One region of the Streptomyces sp. NPDC048643 genome, then DNA from elsewhere that is predicted to be linked to it. Evidence: riboswitches for the same ligand, from Rfam matches in the RefSeq annotation. Region 1 holds a riboswitch; each other region holds the start of a gene.
The links. A riboswitch is a leader RNA that binds a small molecule or an ion and turns the genes downstream of it on or off. The one in region 1 is predicted to bind cobalamin.
Positions count from the first base shown of each region.

Region 2: linked by a shared signal. The riboswitch ahead of AB0C62_RS06890 (iron ABC transporter permease) and the one ahead of AB0C62_RS27170 (cobalamin biosynthesis protein) in region 1 are both predicted to bind cobalamin.
Region 3: linked by a shared signal. The riboswitch ahead of AB0C62_RS04225 (ribonucleoside-diphosphate reductase subunit alpha) and the one ahead of AB0C62_RS27170 (cobalamin biosynthesis protein) in region 1 are both predicted to bind cobalamin.

Region 1 covers NZ_JBEZHO010000032.1:30,692-36,838, forward strand. The annotation lists gene cobN (cobaltochelatase subunit CobN) at 1-2,569, opposite strand, end outside; gene AB0C62_RS27165 (cobyric acid synthase) at 2,566-4,128, opposite strand; gene AB0C62_RS27170 (cobalamin biosynthesis protein) at 4,125-5,096, opposite strand; cobalamin riboswitch at 5,200-5,344, opposite strand; gene AB0C62_RS27175 (hypothetical protein) at 5,482-5,700, opposite strand; gene AB0C62_RS27180 (inorganic phosphate transporter) at 5,721-6,147, opposite strand, start outside.
Region 2 covers NZ_JBEZHO010000005.1:39,290-45,436, reverse strand. The annotation lists gene AB0C62_RS06900 (ABC transporter substrate-binding protein) at 1-664, opposite strand, end outside; gene AB0C62_RS06895 (ABC transporter ATP-binding protein) at 674-1,441, opposite strand; gene AB0C62_RS06890 (iron ABC transporter permease) at 1,441-2,463, opposite strand; cobalamin riboswitch at 2,640-2,781, opposite strand; gene AB0C62_RS06885 (cupin domain-containing protein) at 2,861-3,370, opposite strand; gene AB0C62_RS06880 (Rrf2 family transcriptional regulator) at 3,510-3,944, shown strand; gene AB0C62_RS06875 (DsbA family protein) at 3,941-4,879, shown strand; gene AB0C62_RS06870 (ABC transporter substrate-binding protein) at 5,370-6,147, shown strand, end outside.
Region 3 covers NZ_JBEZHO010000003.1:100,298-106,444, forward strand. The annotation lists gene AB0C62_RS04225 (ribonucleoside-diphosphate reductase subunit alpha) at 1-1,697, opposite strand, end outside; cobalamin riboswitch at 1,832-1,989, opposite strand; gene mctP (monocarboxylate uptake permease MctP) at 2,266-3,876, opposite strand; gene AB0C62_RS04235 (DUF3311 domain-containing protein) at 3,873-4,133, opposite strand; gene AB0C62_RS04240 (GntR family transcriptional regulator) at 4,337-5,101, opposite strand; gene AB0C62_RS04245 (extracellular solute-binding protein) at 5,598-6,147, shown strand, end outside.

The DNA.
Region 1 (6,147 bases):
CCTGGAGATAGCGCTGCACCAGCGAGTCCGCGAGGGACTGGCCGACCTCCCAACTCAGCCGAGACGGAATGGCCTTGGGGTCGACGGAGTAGAAGTTCCGGCCGGTCGGCAGCACGTTGACGAGTCCGCGCGTCGGGGAACCCGACGGACCCGCGGGGACGTAACCGCCGTTCAGCGCCTTGAGGATGTGCCCGATCTCGTCCGTCGTCCGGGCGAGCCGCGGCACGACCTCGCGGCACGCGAACTCCAGCACCGCCACGGCGTCGGGGAGTTCGGCGCCCAGCACCTCGCGCGCGAGGGCCGGTACGGCGGCCGCGTCCCAGCCGCGCTCCTCCATGCCCAGCGCAGCCCGCCGGCACAGCTGCTCCAGCAGGTCGATCGCGTCGGCCGCCGTGCGGTTCGGGCCCGCGACGAGGTCGCTCAGCTCCACCGGCACCTTCACCGGGGCACCCGGCTCGGCCAGCAACTCCTTCTCCACCAGGCCGAAGTGCTCGGCGAGAGCGGCCCGCAGACCGGGCAGCGCGTTCGCCGCACCGCCCCACACCTGTGAGGCGCGCAGCACGGCCAGCACCAGGTTGACCCGGGGCTCCGCCTCCGGGCCGCCGCCCAGGATGTGCAGGCCGTCGCGGATCTGCACGTCCTTGATCTCGCACAGATAGCCGTCGATGTGCATGACGAAGGAGTCGAAGTCGCCGTCGTCCGGCTGCTCGTCGACGTGCAGGTCGTGATGGAGTTCCGCCGCCTTCACCAGCGTCCAGATCTGCGCGCGGACCGCCGGGGCCTTCGTCGGGTCCAGGTCGGACACCAGCGCGTACTCGTCGAGGAGCTGCTCCAGCTTCGCGAGGTCCCCGTAGGTGTCCGCGCGGGCCATCGGCGGCACGAGGTGGTCGACGACGGTGGCGTGCCCGCGCCGCTTGGCCTGTGTGCCCTCACCGGGGTCGTTGACGATGAACGGGTAGACCAGGGGGAGTTCACCGAGGACCGCGTCGGGCGCGCAGCCGCCGCTGAGCCCGAGCCCCTTGCCCGGCAGCCACTCCATCGTGCCGTGCTTGCCCATGTGCACGACGGCGTCCGCGCCGAAGCTGTTCTCCAGCCAGCGGTAGGCCGCCATGTAGTGGTGGGAGGGCGGCATGTCCGGGTCGTGGTAGATCGCGATCGGGTTCTCGCCGAAGCCGCGCGGCGGCTGGATCATCACCACGACGTTCCCGAACTGCAGGCACGCCAGCACGATGTCCTCGCCGTCCACGTAGAGCGAGCCCGGCGGTTCGCCCCACGCCTCCAGCATCCCCGCGCGCAGGTCGGGGTCGAGCGTGTCGAACCAGGCCCGGTAGTCGGCGAGCGGCACCCGCGCCGGGGCGGCGGCGAGCTGCTCCTCGGTCAGCCACTCCACGTCGTGACCGCCGGCCGCGATGAGCCGGTGGATCAACTCGTCGCCGTTGTCCGGGTATTCGGTGAGGGCGTAGCCCGCGTCGCGCAGCGCGTCGAGCACCCGCACCGCCGAGGCCGGGGTGTCCAGACCGACCGCGTTGCCCACCCGTGAGTGCTTGGTCGGGTAGGCCGTGAAGACGATCCCGAGCTTCTTCTCCGCGTTCGGCTTGTGCTTCAACAGGGCGTGCCGCAGTGCGATCCCGGCGACCCGCGCGGCCCGCTCGGGATCGGCGACGTACACCGGGACGTCGTCCGGGCCCTGCTCCTTGAAGGAGAACGGCACGGTGATCAGACGGCCGTCGAACTCCGGGATCGCGACCTGCATCGCGGCGTCCATCGGGGACAGGGCCGCGTCGGACGCCTCCCAGGCGCTCTTCGACGAGGTCAGACAGAGCCCCTGGAGGACGGGGATGTCGAGGTCGGCGAGCGCCCCGATGTCCCAGGCCTCCTCGTCGCCGCCCGCCGACGCCTGCGAGGCGTGGGTGCCGCCCGCCGCGAGGACGGTGGCGACGAGCGCGTCGGCCCGGCCGAGGATCTCGTACAGGCCCGTGTCCGCGCCGCGCAGCGAACCGCAGTACACGGCGAGGGCGTTGGCGCCGCGCGCCTCGATCGCGTCGCACAGCGTGTCCACGAAACCGGTGTTCCCGGACAGCTCGTGCGCCCGGTAGAACAGCACCCCGACGGTCGGCCGGCCCTCGACGAACACGCGTGCGCCGCTGATCCCGAACTCGGCGGTCTTGTGCGGCTCCTCGAACCCCTCGCCCGTCAACAGCACGGTGTCGGACAGGAACCGGGCCAGCTCGGCGAGGTTCGCCGGGCCGCCCTCCACGAGATAGCGCAACGCCTCCGCCACCACACCGGCGGGCACCGACGACTCGGCCATCAGCTCGGCGTCCGGGACGGACTCGCCGCCCAGCAGCACGGTCGGAATGCCGGACGCCTTCAGGAAGGCCAGTCCGTCCTCCCAGGCCCGCTTCCCGCCGAGCAGCCGTACGACGGCGAGGTCGGCGCCCTCGACGAGCGCGGGGAGTTCGTCCGTGACGTCCACCCGGGTCGGATTGCCGATCCGGTAGGCGGCGCCGGAGGCGCGGGCCGCCAGCAGGTCCGTGTCGGCGGTCGACAACAACAACACTGTGCTCATGCGGGCGCTCCCGGTGGAATGAAAGGCAGTCCTTGCGGCGCGCCCGACTCGATGAGCCGCCACAGCGCGTCCGTGTCCGCGTGTTCCTCGATCAGGTCGCCGAGCCGGTCCAGCTGCTCCTCGCGCAGCGCCGCGAACGACGTGTCGGCCGCCGGCACGAAGCGGCGGCCCGCGGCGGCGGCCACCTCGCGCAGGAAGGCCCGGCGGAAACCGTCCGACTCCAGTGAGCCGTGCCAGTGCGTGCCCCAGACGGCGCCGACCCGGCACCCGTCCAAGAAGGCTTCTCCACCGGTCACTTCGGCGACACCGTGATGGATCTCGTACCCCTCGACGCTCTCGCCGAGGGCCTCGCCGACCGGCCGGGTCAGCGTCTTCTCCCGCGCGAACCGCACGCGGACGGGGAGGAGTCCGAGCCCGTCGACGTGCCCGGCCCGCGACTCGACCTCGTCCTCGATGTGCTCCCCGAGGAGCTGGAAGCCACCGCAGATCCCCAGCACCGGGCGCCCCTCGGCGGCCCGCCGGGCGATCGCGCCCGCGAGGCCCCGCTCGCGCAGCCACGCCAGCGCCTTCACGGTGCCCCGGGTCCCCGGTACGACGACCAGGTCCGCGTCGGCCAGCTCCTCGGCCCGGTCCACGAACCGCACGACGACGCCCGGTTCGGCGGCCAGCGCGTCCACGTCGGTGAAGTTCGACATCAGCGGGACCGCGCACACCGCGACCCGCAGGATGTCCGCGCCGACGGGGTCGGAGACCGCCGACTCACGGACCGTGCCGCGCAGCGAGACGCGCAGGCCGTCCTCCTCGTCGATCCCCAGCCCGTGCCGGAACGGCAGCACGCCGTAGGTGCGGCGCCCGGTGAGACCGTGCAGCATCTCGAGCCCGGGCTCCAACAGGCTCACGTCGCCGCGGAACTTGTTGACGAGGAACCCGGCGACGAGCGCCTGGTCCTCGGGCGACAGCAGGGCGACCGTTCCGAAGAAGGAGGCGAAGACCCCGCCCCGGTCGATGTCGCCGACGACGAGCACGGGCAGCCCCGCGTTCCGCGCGACCCCCATGTTCACGATGTCGGTGCGCCGCAGATTGATCTCGGCCGGACTGCCGGCCCCCTCACAGATCACCGCGTCATACGTGCCCCGCAACCGCTCCAGACAGTCGAGAACGGTCCCGAGGAGTGCTTCCCGGCCGCCCCCGCGCAGGTCGCCCCCTGAGGGCGCGCCGGCGGCCGACGGATCCCCCGGTGTCCCGAAGAAGCCACGGGCGCTCATCTCGCCCACCGGCCTGCCCATCAGCACGACCTGGCTGGTGCGGTCGCCGCCCGGCTTGAGCAGCACGGGGTTCATCAGCGCCGTCGGCTCCACGCGGGCGGCCTGCGCCTGCATGGCCTGCGCCCGCCCGATCTCGGCTCCCTCCCGCGTGACGAACGAGTTCAGGGACATGTTCTGCGCCTTGAACGGGGCGACCTTCACCCCCTGGCGCACCAGCCACCGGCAGATCCCGGCGGTCACCACGCTCTTGCCCGCGTCCGAGGTGGTCCCGGCGATCAGCAGTCCGCCGCTCATACGGTGCGTCCCTTCCTGGTCGACGTTCCGGTCGGCTTTCCGGTCAGCAGTACGCGTGCGGCGGCACTCACGCCGAGCGCCAGCCAGCCGACGCGACGGGAGAGCCGTACGGCCCGCTCGATGTCGGCGACCCGTACGGCACGCCCGGCGTCGTTGAGCACGGGCCGGTGCTCGACCCGGCCCCCGTACGAGAGGGTCCCGCCGAGCCGCACCCCGAGCGCGCCGGCGAAGGAGGCCTCCACCGGCCCGGCGTTGGGGCTCGGATGCCTGCGCGCGTCGGCACGCCAGGCCCGGACGGCGCCCCGCGGGTCGGACCCGGCCACGGTCGCGAGAACGGCGGTCAGCCGGGCTCCGGGCCAGCCCGCGACGTCGTCGAGTCGTGCGGAAGCCCAGCCGTAGCGCCGGTACTTGGGGGACCGGTGCCCGACCATCGCGTCGAGCGTGTTCACGGCGCGGAAGGCGACCAGTCCGGGTACGCCGGCGGCGGCGCCCCAGACGAGGGCGCCGACCACGGCGTCGGAGGTGTTCTCGGCGACCGACTCGACGACGGCCCTGGCGATCCCGTCGGCGTCCAGCGCCTGCGGGTCGCGTCCGCACAGATGCGGCAGTCGCTCGCGGGCGACGTCGATGTCCCCGGCCGCGAGCGCGCCGCCGATCGCCCGTGCCTCACGGCCGAGGGAGGTCCCCCCGACGACGGCCCAGGTGGCGGCGGCGGTCAGAGCGAGGGACGCGGCGTCCGAGGAACGCAGGGAACGGCCGGCGAGCGCGGCGAGGCCGGTGGCCCCGCCCACGCACACGGCTGTGTGCAGCGCGCCCCACCCGCGGTGGTCGCGCCACAGGGTGCGCTCGACGGCCGTGGCCGCCCGCCCGAACGCGGCGACCGGATGAGCCCGGCGGGGATCGCCGAGGAGCAGGTCGCCGAGGAGGCCGGCGGCGGCGCCGTACGCGAAGACGCGATCGGCCCGCACGGGGTCAGCCCGCCGTGGGGTGCGGCAGAACTCTCTTGCACATCAGGACCGGCAACGGGCAGCCGCGCATGGCGATATGTCCTCACTCAGGGTGTCCACGCCCTGGTTCGACGAGACCGGCGGCGAGAGTTCCTGGCTCCCGGGGAGTTTCCTCCCCGATGACAGTGGCGGGACCGCGCCGGATTCGCACCGGCTTCCTCTCATGCCGCCGTACTTGGCTCCGGCAGTCCACCACGGGGTGAGAACGGCCGTCAACTTGCTGTTGACCTGCGGAGGGAGAGTGTGCGAAGCCCCACACAGCAGTGGGGTGCGGGACGGAGATCCGTCCCGCACCCCACGGTGAAGTGCTGCCCGGGAACGGCCCGTTCGGGGCCGTTCGTCCGGGTTACTTGCTCATGATGAGCGAGATGCCGTACGCCACCGCCGCGGCGCAGGCCGCGAAGCAGACGTAGGCGCCGGTGGCCGCCGCGACGGCGGAACCACCCTGGGCCGACTCCTTCTTGGAGAGGCCGGCGACGCCGAGGGTGAAGAGGCCGACGAGGACGACGGTGGCTCCGAGACTGACCCCGAAGACGGACCCGAGGGCTGACCAGTCGATGTGCATGCTGCTTCTTCCTTCGGTTCTCAGGCCACGCGCGACGGCGCCGACGGGTTCGCCGTGGGCTCGGCGGGTGCGGGGATGGTGGCCGTGAGGTCCTCGGCCACGGTGCCGGCCGGGGGCGGGGTCACGGCGGCGATGGCCGTGGTGACCACGCCGGCGGGCTCCTCGGCGTTCACGTTGGTGTGGTCGATGACCTCGCGGCGCGAGCGGCGCCAGATCGCGAAGCTGGAGACGACCAGGAAGACGGCGACGAGGGTGGTGCCCCAGGCGCCGAAGCCGGTGACCCACTCGGCGAGCGCGCCGACCAGGGCGGCGGCGGGCAGGGTGAGCGCCCAGGCGACGAACATCCGGGTGGCGGTGGACCAGCGGACCACGCCGCCCTTGCGGCCGAGGCCGGCACCCATCACGGAGCCGGAGACCGCGTGCGTGGTGGAGAGGGAGAAGCCGATG
Region 2 (6,147 bases), on a different contig from region 1:
TGTCCTGGCCGCTGTCGTACAGGAAGACCTTCGGCCGGTCCGCGCCCTTGGGTGCCTGCGCCCGCACCTCGGCGATCCGCTTCTTGAAACCGGCGACCAGCGCGGCGGCCCGGTCCTCGACGCCGAACAGCTTCCCGAGGTTGGTGAGGTCGGCGTAGAGCGCGTCGAGGGGCGGCATGATGCCGCGGGCGGATCCCGAACGGCCGTTGTGGCAGGACTCGGTGAGGACGTAGGAGGGGATGCCGAGCTTCTTCAGGGCGCCGGGGGTGAAGCCGTCGTCCTCGCGGAAGCCGTAGTTCCAGCCGGCGAAGACGAGGTCGGCGCGGGCGGCGAGGACGTTCTCCTTGGTGAGTTGGTCCTTGGAGAGCCACTTCACCTTCTCGTAGCCCTCCTTCCAGGGCACGCCGGTCAGGTCGCCCTTGTCGTCGGGCATGGCGAACCCGGCCATGCGGTCCTCCAGGCCGAGCGCGAACATGATCTCGGTGATGCCGACGTCGTTGGTGACCACGCGACGCGGATCGCGGTCATAGGTGACCTCGCGGCCGCAGTTGGTGAGGGTGACGGCCGAGGACCCGGCGTCGTCGGACGTCTCGACGTTCGCGCCGCAGCCGGAGGTCGTGACGGTGGCGGCGAGACAGAGGGTGGCAATGAGCTTTCGGCGCACGGGTGTTCCTCAGGAGGTGGTCGGAAGGAGGTCGAAGAGAAGCTGGACGGCGCCGGTGACCGGATGCCGTACGGGGTGGGCCCGGACGCCGAACACCTCGGCCAGCAGCTTGGGCCGGAGCACTTCGAGCGGCGGCCCCGACGCGACGATCCGGCCGTCCGCGATCACGTACAGGACGTCGCAGTGCGCGGCGGCGAGGTTCAGGTCGTGGAGCGCGGCCAGCACGGTCGGGCCGCTGTCACGGACCAGTGCGAGGACATCCAACTGGTGGGCGATGTCCAGGTGGTTGGTGGGTTCGTCGAGGACGAGGACCTGGGGCCGCTGGGCGAGTGCGCGGGCGATGAGAACGCGCTGCTTCTCACCGCCGGACAGGGCCAGGAACCCGCGGTCGGCGAGATGGGCGACGCCCGTGCGGTCCATGGCTCCGGCGCAGATCGCCCGATCGTCGGCGGCCGTCCGGCGCCGGTGCGGGAGCCGGCCCATCCCGACGACTTCGGCGACCGTGAAGTCGAACTCGGCGGAGGACTCCTGCGGGAGCGCGGCCAGCAGTCGCGCGGCTGCCCGCGCGTCCATGGCGTGCAGGTCCTCGCCGTTCAGCCGGATCACTCCCCCGGCGGGCCGCAGCGCGCGGTAGACGCACCGCAACAGGGTTGATTTTCCACTGCCGTTGGGGCCGACGAGACCGACGAACGTCCCGCTGTCCGCGGCGAGCCGGATGTCGTCGAGGAGCCGCACCGTACCCGCGTCGGCCGAGACTCCCTCGATGTCGAGTCGCATCAGTGGCCCCCGAACGCGTAGCCGCCGCGCCGCATGAGCAGCAGGAAGGCGGGCACGCCGACCACGGCGGTGATCACGCCGACCGGCAGCTCCGCCGGGGCGAGCAGCAGACGGGAGAGGACGTCGGCCCACACGAGCAGCACCGCGCCGGCCAGGGGTGCGACGGCGAGCACCCGCCGATGGTCGGCGCCCACCAGCATGCGTACGACGTGCGGCACCATCAGCCCGACGAACCCGACGGCGCCGCTGACGGCGACCACGGTGCCGGTCACCGCGGCCGTGACCAGGAACAACTCCCCGCGCAGTCGGCCGGGTCGGACGCCGAGCGCGGCGGATGTCTCGTCTCCCATGGCGAGGGCGTTGAGCGACTCGGCCCGCAGCCTGAGCCACGCCCAGCCGACCGCCACGGTCACCGCGGCGACGGGTATCTGGGCCCAGGTCGCCCCGCCCAGGCTGCCCAGCAGCCACATCATGGCCGACCGTGCCGCTTCGCCGCGTGCGGCGCCGAACACCATGAGCGTGGTGAGTGCCTCGAAGCCGTAGGCCAGCGCGGTCCCGGTGAGGATCAGCCGCAGCGGGGTGAGGCCGTGCGGCGACCGTGCCACCGCATAGACGAGGACCATGGCCGCGAGGGCGGAGGCGAAGGCCGACACGGACAGCGCCCACACGCCCAGCCCGGCGAACGCGCCCAGCAGGATGACGGCGTTGGCGCCCACCGCCGCGCCGGAGGAGATGCCGAGGACGAAGGGGTCGGCGAGCGCGTTGCGGACCATGGCCTGAACGGCGACACCGACGGTCGCGAGACCGGCTCCGACGACCGCGCCGAGCACGACCCGTGGGAGCCGGATCTCCGAGACGATGGTGTAGGCGGCGGCGTCCGAGGCGTGCACGGTCCCGCCGGTGGCACCGGCCCACAGGAGGCGCAGGACGGCCGCCGTCCCGATCCCGGTCGCGCCCAGGGCGACGCCGCAGACGAGGGAGATCAGGAGCACGACCGCGAGGCAGCCGAGGAGTGGCGTCAGCGGCAGGCGGCCGGGGGCTCTGTCCCGGGTCCGGCCGGGTCCGGGTATCGGAGTCGTCGTGGTGGTGCGCACGGGGCGGTCCTTCGCCTGGGGCCGCCTGGTGAACCGAGGCAGGAGAACAGCCCGTACAGCGCGCCGGCCGTGCGGTCCCCTGTCGCATTCCACGGCGAGCAGTCAACGGGTCGCGTGCTCCCCGCGGGCGATCGGACTCACGTGACGGACCATCAGGTCGCCACGCACACCGTTGCGGGTCAGCGCCGGATTCTCACCGGACTTCCCCCGCGGGAGGCTCGGCGAGCGTAACAGGCGGGACCCTCGGCGCTTCGGCGCCGTCGGCGCCGGACCGGGCCGCGCGGACGCACGCGGACGGACGGCCCGGTACCACGGACGTCTTCCGTCAGGCCTCTTCCTCGGTGTGCAGGACGTACAGCTCCGGCAGGTTGACCACGATCGCCTCCTGCGTGCTGCGGGCGATGACGACGACGGCCTCGTCCGCGGGATCGGGGTTCTCCTCGCGGTGCGGCACGAACGGGGGCACGAAGATGTAGTCGCCGGGCGAGGTGCGCAGCCGGATCTCCTCGGGCTGTGGGCCCGTGTCGTCGAGGAACACGAACTCGGGGTGCCCGCTCACGACGTAGATGGCGGTCTCGGACGCGCCGTGGTGGTGGTCGGAGGACGCGGTCGCGGGGGCGACGTGGGTCTGGCCCATCCACAGCTTCTCGGAACCCACCGTGTTGCCGCTGACGGCGGCGAACCGGCGCATGCCGCCGGACTGCGCCGTGTCACCGTCGAGCGCGTCGGCACGGACGTGGTGCAGGCGGGTGCGCAGCGGGGACGGCGACTGCCCCGCACGGTCCGTGAGATGGGGGTGGAAACCTTCACCGGGGGTCGTCAGCGGCTGGCTCATGTGGGGGGACGCTAGAGCTGTCCGGAAAAGGATGTCAAGAGGTGTCCATTGTCCTTCACCTGCGGCAATGTTCCCGCAATGTAGGTGAGGAAGCGGTGGAAGCGCCCGCGTCGGGCGTCCCGTCGGGCATCATGGCCGCATGCATATCTCCGCGAAGGCGGACTACGCCACGCGGGCGCTGCTGGAGCTCGCCCGCGAACCCGCCCGACCGCTCACCTGCGAGGCCATCGCCTCCTCTCAGCAGATCCCGTTCCGTTTCCTCAAGTCCGTCGTCGGCGAGCTGCGCAGGGCGGGCCTGGTACGCAGTCAGCGTGGCTGCGAGGGCGGGTACTGGCTCGGCCGGCCGGCCGGCGAAGTCACCCTGCTCGACGTCGTACGCGCCGTGGACGGCGAGCTGATCACCCTGCGGGGCGAACCGCTGGCCGGACTGGACTACCCCGGTCCCGCCACCGGGCTGCCCGGTGTGTGGCGGCAGATCGAGGCGGACGCCGCGGCGGTGCTCGGCGGGACGACCCTGGCCGCGCTGCTGCCCGCCGCGCCGGCGGAACAGCTCAGCCACCAGGGAGCCGCGTGACGGCCGCGCCCGACGCCGGGACGCAGGCCGTGCGGCACCCCGGGGTGGAGGTGATCGAGTACACGGACCCGCTGTGTCCGTGGGCCTGGGGTTCGGAGCCGGTGTTCCGCCGACTGCGCGCCGGGCTGGCGGACCGCGTCCGCTGGCGTCGCGTGTACTGCCTGCTCTTCGACCACGACGACGACCCGCCGCCCGATCCGGCGGCGGAGACCGCCTGGTACGCGCGCTACGTCGAGGACGTCAGCGCGCACACGGGGGCCCCGAGGCCCGCCCGGTTGCGCCGGGTCGCGGCGAGTTCGTGGCCGTCCTCGCTGGTCGCCAGGGCCGCCGAGCGACAGGGTGCCGAGGTGGCCGACCGGGTGCTGCGGCGGCTGCGGGAGAGCGTCTTCGTCCTCGGCGAACCGGCGGACACCATGCGGCTCGCGCTGTCGGCGGTACGCGGCGTGCCCGGCCTGGACCAGGAGCTGCTGGCCGCCGACGCGGCCTCGGCCGAGGTGCTGGACGCGGTGCGCGCCCACCACGCCGAGGCGCGTCGTCCGGTGCGCGAGGTGCTGTCCGTGCCCGGCGGGTCGCCGCACCCCGGCGCCGCGAAGGAGACCGCGGACGGGGGCCACCGGTACGCGCTGCCGACCCTGCTGATCCGCACTCCGACGGCGTTCCGGGTCGTACCGGGCTGGCGGCCGTACGAGCAGTACGCGGCCGCCGTGGACGAGTTGAGCCCGGGGCCGCCGGCGGACTCCGCACGGCAGACTCCCGCCCAGGCACTCGCCCGGTACCGGAGCCTGACCGGCCCGGAGGGCCATCTGCTGGCCGACGGGCCGTGGCCCCCCGCGGAGGCGGTCCGCGTCGACACCGGCAACGGCCCGCTGTGGCTGCATCCGGAGGAGGCCGCGGTGCATCCCGCCCGCCGCGCAGGTCCGCTCTCAGCGTCCTGACAGGCTTCTGATCAGGGGTCAGAGGCCGTCCCGCCCAATGAGACACCAATTGGTGTCCATTGACAGCCGCCGAGCCCGGCCCCCAGGATGTGCCCATGCTCACGACGCATCCCGGCGTGGAGTGCCGCTACGTGGACCTGCGGCGCACCTGCAGCGCTCTCTGTCGCTGACCGCCCGCCCACCGCGGCCCCCAGGCGCCTGACGCCGCTCTCCTCGGCACCGGCACCGGTCTCCCACCGGTTCGCCGCCCGACGCCCGTCATCGCGCGCCGCCCCCGCAGCGCCTCGTCGTTCTCCCTCCCTCGGCCTTCCGGCCGCCCCTCTCGCGATCCGCCGACGCCTCACGCCCTGAGCGCGGCATGCCTCCGTGCGCACCGACGCCACGCCGGCATGCCCGTCCGGGCTGCGCGGAGTCGGCGAGGGGCGCGCCGTCCTCGCTCCCGTTCCGGTGCCCCGGCGCGGACGGGAGCCCTCGCAGAAAGAACAAACAGATGTCCGGACGACTCACGCCCGAAAGCCCCGCGACAGGACTCCGCTCCGCCCGACCCGCCCGGCTCCGTGCCGCCGCCCTGGGGACCGCCCTCGCCGCCGTGCTCGTCCCCGCGCTCGGCGCCTGCGGTGGTGAGGCGGCATCGGCCGGCGGCGGCGCGGCCGCGCTGAAGTGGACCTCCTCCTACTTCCCCACCCACTGGGACCCGGTCGTCGGCGGCAGCGGCGCGCAGTTCCGCGAACTCGCGCTCGTGTACGCCTCGTTGACCCGCACGGACAAGAACGGTAAGGCCGTCCCGGACCTCGCCAAGAGCTGGGAGTACAACGCCAAGGGCGACGTCATCACCTTCCACCTGCGCCCCGGGCTGAAGTTCAGCGACGGGACACCGGTCGACGGTTCCGCGGTGAAGGCGGCGATCGAACGGGCCAAGAAGCAGAAGAACTCGGCCCTCTTCGGCGACCTGACCTCCATCAAGTCCGTGGAGGCCAAGGGGCTCGACGCGGTGATCCGGCTCAGCCAGGTGGACTACCAGATACCCCAACTGCTCGGCGAGCGCGTCCTGCAGATCGCCAGCCCCAAGGCGTCCGCCTCGCCCGACAAGCTGGACCAGAACCCGGTCGGCGCGGGTCCGTTCATCGTCACCCAGCTCGTGCCGGGCACGAAGGCGGTCCTGAAGAAGAACCCCGACTACTGGGACGCCAAGAACATCCACATCGACAACGTCGAGCTGACCTCCGCGCCCGACGCCTCCACCGTCGTCTCGGGACTGCAGACCGGTG
Region 3 (6,147 bases), on a different contig from region 1:
TTCTCCCAGGCCGGGAGCGGGCCGTTGCGCTCGGCGAGGTCCGCGGAGGCCTCGTACGCGGCGAGCATGATGCGCTCGGCGATCCGGGTGGACAGGGCGCGTGCCTGCGGCGAGTCGAAGGGCAGCCGCATCTTGAAGAAGACGTCCTGCAGGCCCATCGCGCCCAGACCGACCGGACGCCAGCGGGAGTTGGAGCGCCCGGCCTGCTCGGTCGGGTAGAAGTTGATGTCCACGACCCGGTCGAGGAAGGTGACCGCGGTGCGGACGGTCCCGTCGAGCCGCTCCCAGTCGATGTCGTCACCGACGACGAACGCGCCGAGGTTGATCGAGCCGAGGTTGCAGACCGCGGTCTCCCCGTCGTCCGTGACCTCCAGGATCTCGGTGCACAGGTTCGAGGAGTGGACGGTGTGGCCGGGCTCCGCCGTCTGGTTGGCGGTGCGGTTGGCGGCGTCCTTGAAGGTCATCCAGCCGTTGCCGGTCTGCGCGAGGGTCCGCATCATGCGGCCGTACAGGTCGCGGGCCGGGATGGTCTTCTTGGCGAGGCCCGCCTCCTCGGCCTTGCGGTAGGCGGCGTCGAACGCGTCGCCCCACAGGTCGACCAGCTCGGGCACGTCCGAGGGGGAGAACAGCGACCAGACGCCGTCCTCGTTCACCCGGCGCATGAACTCGTCCGGGATCCAGTGGGCGAGGTTCAGGTTGTGCGTACGCCGGGCGTCCTCACCGGTGTTGTCGCGCAGCTCCAGGAACTCCTCGATGTCGGAGTGCCAGGTCTCCAGGTACACCGCGGCCGCGCCCTTGCGCCGGCCGCCCTGGTTCACCGCGGCGACCGAGGCGTCGAGCGTCTTGAGGAACGGGACGATGCCGTTGGAGTGCCCGTTGGTGCCGCGGATCAGCGAACCGCGCGACCGGATGCGGGAGTACGACAGCCCGATGCCGCCGGCGTGCTTCGACAGCCGGGCCACCTGGTGGTAGCGGTCGTAGATGGAGTCCAGCTCGTCCTGCGGGGAGTCGAGGAGGTAGCAGGACGACATCTGGGGGTGCCGCGTACCGGAGTTGAAGAGCGTGGGGGAGGACGGGAGGTAGTCGAGCCGGCTCATGAGCCCGTAGAGCGCGGAGACCTCGTCGACGGCCTGGGCCGTGTCGTTCTCGGCGAGACCGGAGGCGACCCGCAGCATGAAGTGCTGGGGCGTCTCGACGACCTTGCGGGTGATGGGGTGGCGGAGCAGGTAACGGCTGTGCAGCGTACGGAGACCGAAGTAGCCGAAGCGGTCGTCGCCCGCCGTGTCGATCATCGCGTCGAGCCGGGCGGAGTGCAGCCGGACGAACTCGGCGGTGCGGTCGGCGACCAGGCCCTCACGGTGGCCGACGGCGACCGACTCGGAGAAGGTCGTGACGCCCTGTGAGGCGGCCTCCGCGGCGATGCTGATGGTGAGCAGCCGCGCGGCGAGCCGGGAGTAGACCGGGTCCTCGGAGATGAGACCGGCGGCCGCCTCCGTGGCCAGTTCGCGCAGCTCGGCCTCGTCGGCGCGGGCGGACCGGCCACGCAGCGCCGCGGCGGCGACCCGGCCGGGGTCGGCGTCGGTGAGATCGGCGGTGAGGTCGGTCAGGGTCCGCAGCAGCGCGGCTCCGGGACCGTCGGTCTCCACCGGGGCCTGGTGCGCGGTCACTGAAGCCGGATCTGCTGGCGCGATGGTCACGTGGGGCTCTCCCTCGCTCGGCACGGGGCCTGTCGGGGAGCACGGGGGCACACGGGAGCGCTTCTGGGCAGCCAGCGCACCGCGTCCACCGGCCCATTCCGCGAGGCCCGGACGTCGTCGGCACCCGGGCCGGGTGGCCGGGGTGCGCTGTCGGCAGGTCCTCGGACTGAGACGTGTGCGGGCACGTCCAATACACGAACACGCACAAGTACACCGTTGCGGGACAGTTCCGGATTCGCACCGGATTCCCCTGCGACGACAGCGAGCACGAGCATACATCTTGTGCCGGGCTCAGGGAGCACCCCCACATGTTGTGTCGTGTCGGTGCCGGAGAGCGCTACGGAGCGTGCCGAGAGGTCAACTCGTAGGTGAGCGGCCGGAGGTCACCGGGCTCCGGACGCGCCGTCCGGCCCGTCGCCCCGGCCGCCCGCGCGGCCCGGCGGCGCCCCTCCCGGCTCGCTGGTCCGGGCGCGGTCGGGTCCGCCGGGCGGACACGGCGACGGGCCGCCGGATGTCCTCTCCGGCGGCCCGTGCCCGTGCGTCGCGCGCCCTGTTCCCGGGGCGTGTCCTAGTGGCCGGCGCCCGCCGTGGCCGGCGGGAGCTCCGCCTTCACTCCGGGCTCGCCCGCGTCGACCGTGTAGTCCTCGGGCGAGGTCTCGTCGATGCCGTCCGGCGCCTTGAACGCCCGCAGCACGAAGGTGAGGACGACGGAGACGACCACGTTCATGACGAACGCCGTGAGGCCGATGTAGCCGATCTCCCCGATGCCGGGGATCTCCTTCGAGCTGCCGCCGAAGTGCTTCTGGGTCGGCGAGGCCACCCCGTAGGCGGCGAGCGTCCCGTAGACCATGCCGACCGCCCAGCCGCCCAGCAGCGCCCAGCGGTGGAACCAGCGGGTGAACAGGCCGCCGACCAGCGCGGGGAAGGTCTGCAGGATCCAGATGCCGCCCAGCAACTGGAAGTTGATCGCGACGGTCTTGTCCATCGTCAGGACGAAGACCAGCGCGCCCACCTTCACCAGCAGCGAGACGATCTTGGAGACCCGGGTCTCCTCCTTCGGCGTCGCGTCCGGCTTGATGAAGTCCTTGTAGATGTTGCGGGTGAAGAGGTTCGCGGCCGCGATCGACATGATGGCCGCCGGGACGAGGGCCCCGATGCCGATGGCGGCGAAGGCCACGCCCGCGAACCAGTCCGGGAACATGGTCTCGAAGAGCTGGGGGATGGCGAGCTGGCCGTTCTGCACCTTCACGCCGGCCGCGATGGCCATGAACCCGAGCAGGGCGAGCAGGCCCAGCATCAGCGAGTAGAGGGGCAGGATGGTCGTGTTGCGGCGGATGACCTCGCGGCTGCGGCTGGACAGCGTCGCGGTGATGGAGTGCGGATACATGAACAGCGCCAGCGCGGAACCCAGCGCGAGCGTGGCGTAGGTCCACTGGCCGGCCGCGGGCGGGACGACCCCGCCGGCCCCGGCCGCCGTGTACTTCTCGCCGGCCGCCTTGAAGATCTCGTCGAAGCCGCCGAGCTTGATCGGGATGTAGATGATGGCCACCGCGATCACGATGTAGATCAGGGTGTCCTTCACGAACGCGATCAGCGCGGGGGCCCGCAGACCCGAGGAGTAGGTGTACGCGGCCAGCACGCCGAAGGCGATGAGGAGCGGCAGGTCCTTGACGAACCAGTTGGTGTTCTCCCCGCCGCCCACGCCCATCACGTCGAGGACGGCTTGGATGCCGACCAGTTGGAGCGCGATGTACGGCATGGTCGCGAGGATGCCGGTGACGGCCACGGCCAGCGACAGGCTCTTGGAACCGAACCGGCCGCGCACGAAGTCCGAGGTCGTCACATAGCCGTGCTTGTGGGAGACCGACCACAGGCGGGGCAGGAACGTGAAGATCAGCGGGTACACGAGGATCGTGTAGGGCACGGCGAAGAAGCCGGCCGCGCCCGCCGCGTAGATCGCCGCGGGGACGGCGACGAAGGTGTACGCCGTGTAGAGGTCGCCGCCGAGCAGGAACCAGGTGACCCAGGTGCCGAACGACCGTCCGCCCAGGCCCCATTCGTCGAGGCTGTGTTCGTTGTCGGCCTTGCGCCAGCGCGCGGCCAGGAAGCCCATGGCCGTGACGGCCAGGAAGAAGAAGACGAAGACGCCGAGAGCGACGCCGTTCACACCGTCGTTCATGCTCCGGTCCCTCCCTTGGCCGCGCGGGCCCGCTGGTCACGCCGCCAGAGCTGGTGCGCGGTCACCGTCAGCACCGTCGAGAGGAGCACCCACAGCATCTGGTACCAGTAGAAGAACGGGATGCCGATGAAGGTCGGGTCGGTCTTGGCGTAGGAACCGACCCACAGCATCGCCACGAAGGGTGCGACGAGGCAGAGCGCGATCACCACGCGGACCGGTGTCACCACCGGTGGTTTCACTTCGGGCAGGTCTGACATACGGCGGCTCCGTCCCCTCGCGATCACCTGTGTAACGCGCAGGCAATCTAGGCGACGGCTCGGCTTTAGGGAACCCCTGCTCGGAGCGCTGGTGTGGAGGCTTGGTGTGCGTGCAGGACGACACCCTCAGGAGCGGCGGGACCGCGGGGAGCGGTCGCGCTCCCCGGGGTCCGGGCGGGCGGCGGCGCGCCGCCCCAACCGGCTCAGTCCGTCGGGCGCTTGAGGCGGGCGACGAACTTGTACCGGTCGCCACGGTACACCGACCGCACCCATTCCACCGGCTCGCCCCGCTTGTCGAGCGAGTGGCGGGAGAGCATCAGCATGGGCAGCCCCACGTCGGTGCCGAGCAGTCCGGCCTCGCGCGGAGTGGCCAGCGAGGTCTCGATGGTCTCCTCGGCCTCGGCGAGATGGACGTCGTAGACCTCGGCGAGCGCGGTGTAGAGAGAGGTGTACTTGACGAGCGAACGGCGCAGGGCGGGGAAACGCTTGGCGGACAGGTGGGTCGTCTCGATCGCCATCGGCTCGCCGCTCGCGAGGCGCAGCCGCTCGATGCGCAGCACCCGGCCGCCGGCCGAGATGTCGAGCAGACCCGCGAGCGCGTCGTCCGCCGTGATGTAGCCGATGTCCAGGAGCTGCGAGGTGGGTTCGAGACCCTGGGCGCGCATGTCCTCGGTGTACGAGGTGAGTTGGAGCGCCTGGGAGACCTTGGGCTTGGCGACGAAGGTGCCCTTGCCCTGGATGCGTTCGAGGCGGCCCTCGACTACCAGTTCCTGAAGCGCCTGCCGCACGGTGGTGCGCGAGGTGTCGAACTCGGCGGCGAGCGTGCGCTCGGGCGGCACCGGTGTCCCGGGCGGCAGGGTCTCCGTCATGTCGAGCAGGTGCTTCTTGAGCCGGTAGTACTTGGGCACGCGCGCGGTACGGATGGGCGCCCCACCCTCGTTCTCCGCACTGCTGACGTCGGTGCTCATGCTCCGCCTTCCCGGCTCCGGATGCCGAAGCGACCGACGTTCCGTCGGTCACGGCTCACATCGTGGCACGGCTTGTCGCGCGAGTGTCCCCCGCACGCTCCGTGATCCCCTCTATATACCGTCGGCGTTCCTGTTGGTCTAGTCCATCGCGCGGGTGTGATCGCGCGCGCGACGGTTCGGAGAGGTCCGGTGGCGCGGCTCCCGAGGACGTACGGGCGGGTCACCCGGGGTGCGCCGGTGGTGGGGCCGCCGTCTTCCGGGGGTTCCCGAACGCCCCCGCCATTTATGCCGCTTACCTACTTAAAGGTCCTTGCATATGTAGGTCCCATAACGGCCGACTGGACGGGCTTACACACCCTTGACACCCCTCTAGGTCTAGGCCAAGCTCCCCGTACTGGTCTACACCATTGGTCCAGTCCCGGCCCCACGGGCGGTCACACGTCGTATGTCACCGCGGGGAGCAGGGGGGTTTGTGGCATCCCTGAGGAGGGTGGCTGTGAAGCGCAAGCTGATAGCCGCGATCGGTATCGCGGGCATGATGTTCTCCATCGCGGCGTGCGGGGACAGTGACGACAAGTCCGGGGGGTCGGACAAGGCCGGCGACACCAAGGCCCTGACGGTCTGGCTCACGGTCGACGCGCAGAACAACTGGCCCGAGCTGGTCAAGGCGGCCGACGCGGCGGTCAAGGCGAAGCACCCCGGCATCAAGATCAACCACGAGTACTACGGCTGGCCGGACAAGAACACCAAGCTCGACGCGGTCCTCGCCACCGACAAGGCGCCCGACGTGGTCGAGATGGGCAACACCGAGATGCTCGGCTACATGGTCAAGGGAGCCTTCGCTCCCCTGGACACGTCGAAGTTCGAGAACTCGGACGCCTGGCTGGACGGCCTCAAGGCCTCCGTCACCTACGACGGCAAGACCTACGGCGTGCCGTACTACGCGGGTGGCCGCGTCGGCAACTGGCGCAAGGACGTCGCGGCTTCGGTCGGCGTGAAGACCCCGCCGAAGACGTACGCCGAACTCACCTCCGCCCTGGACAAGA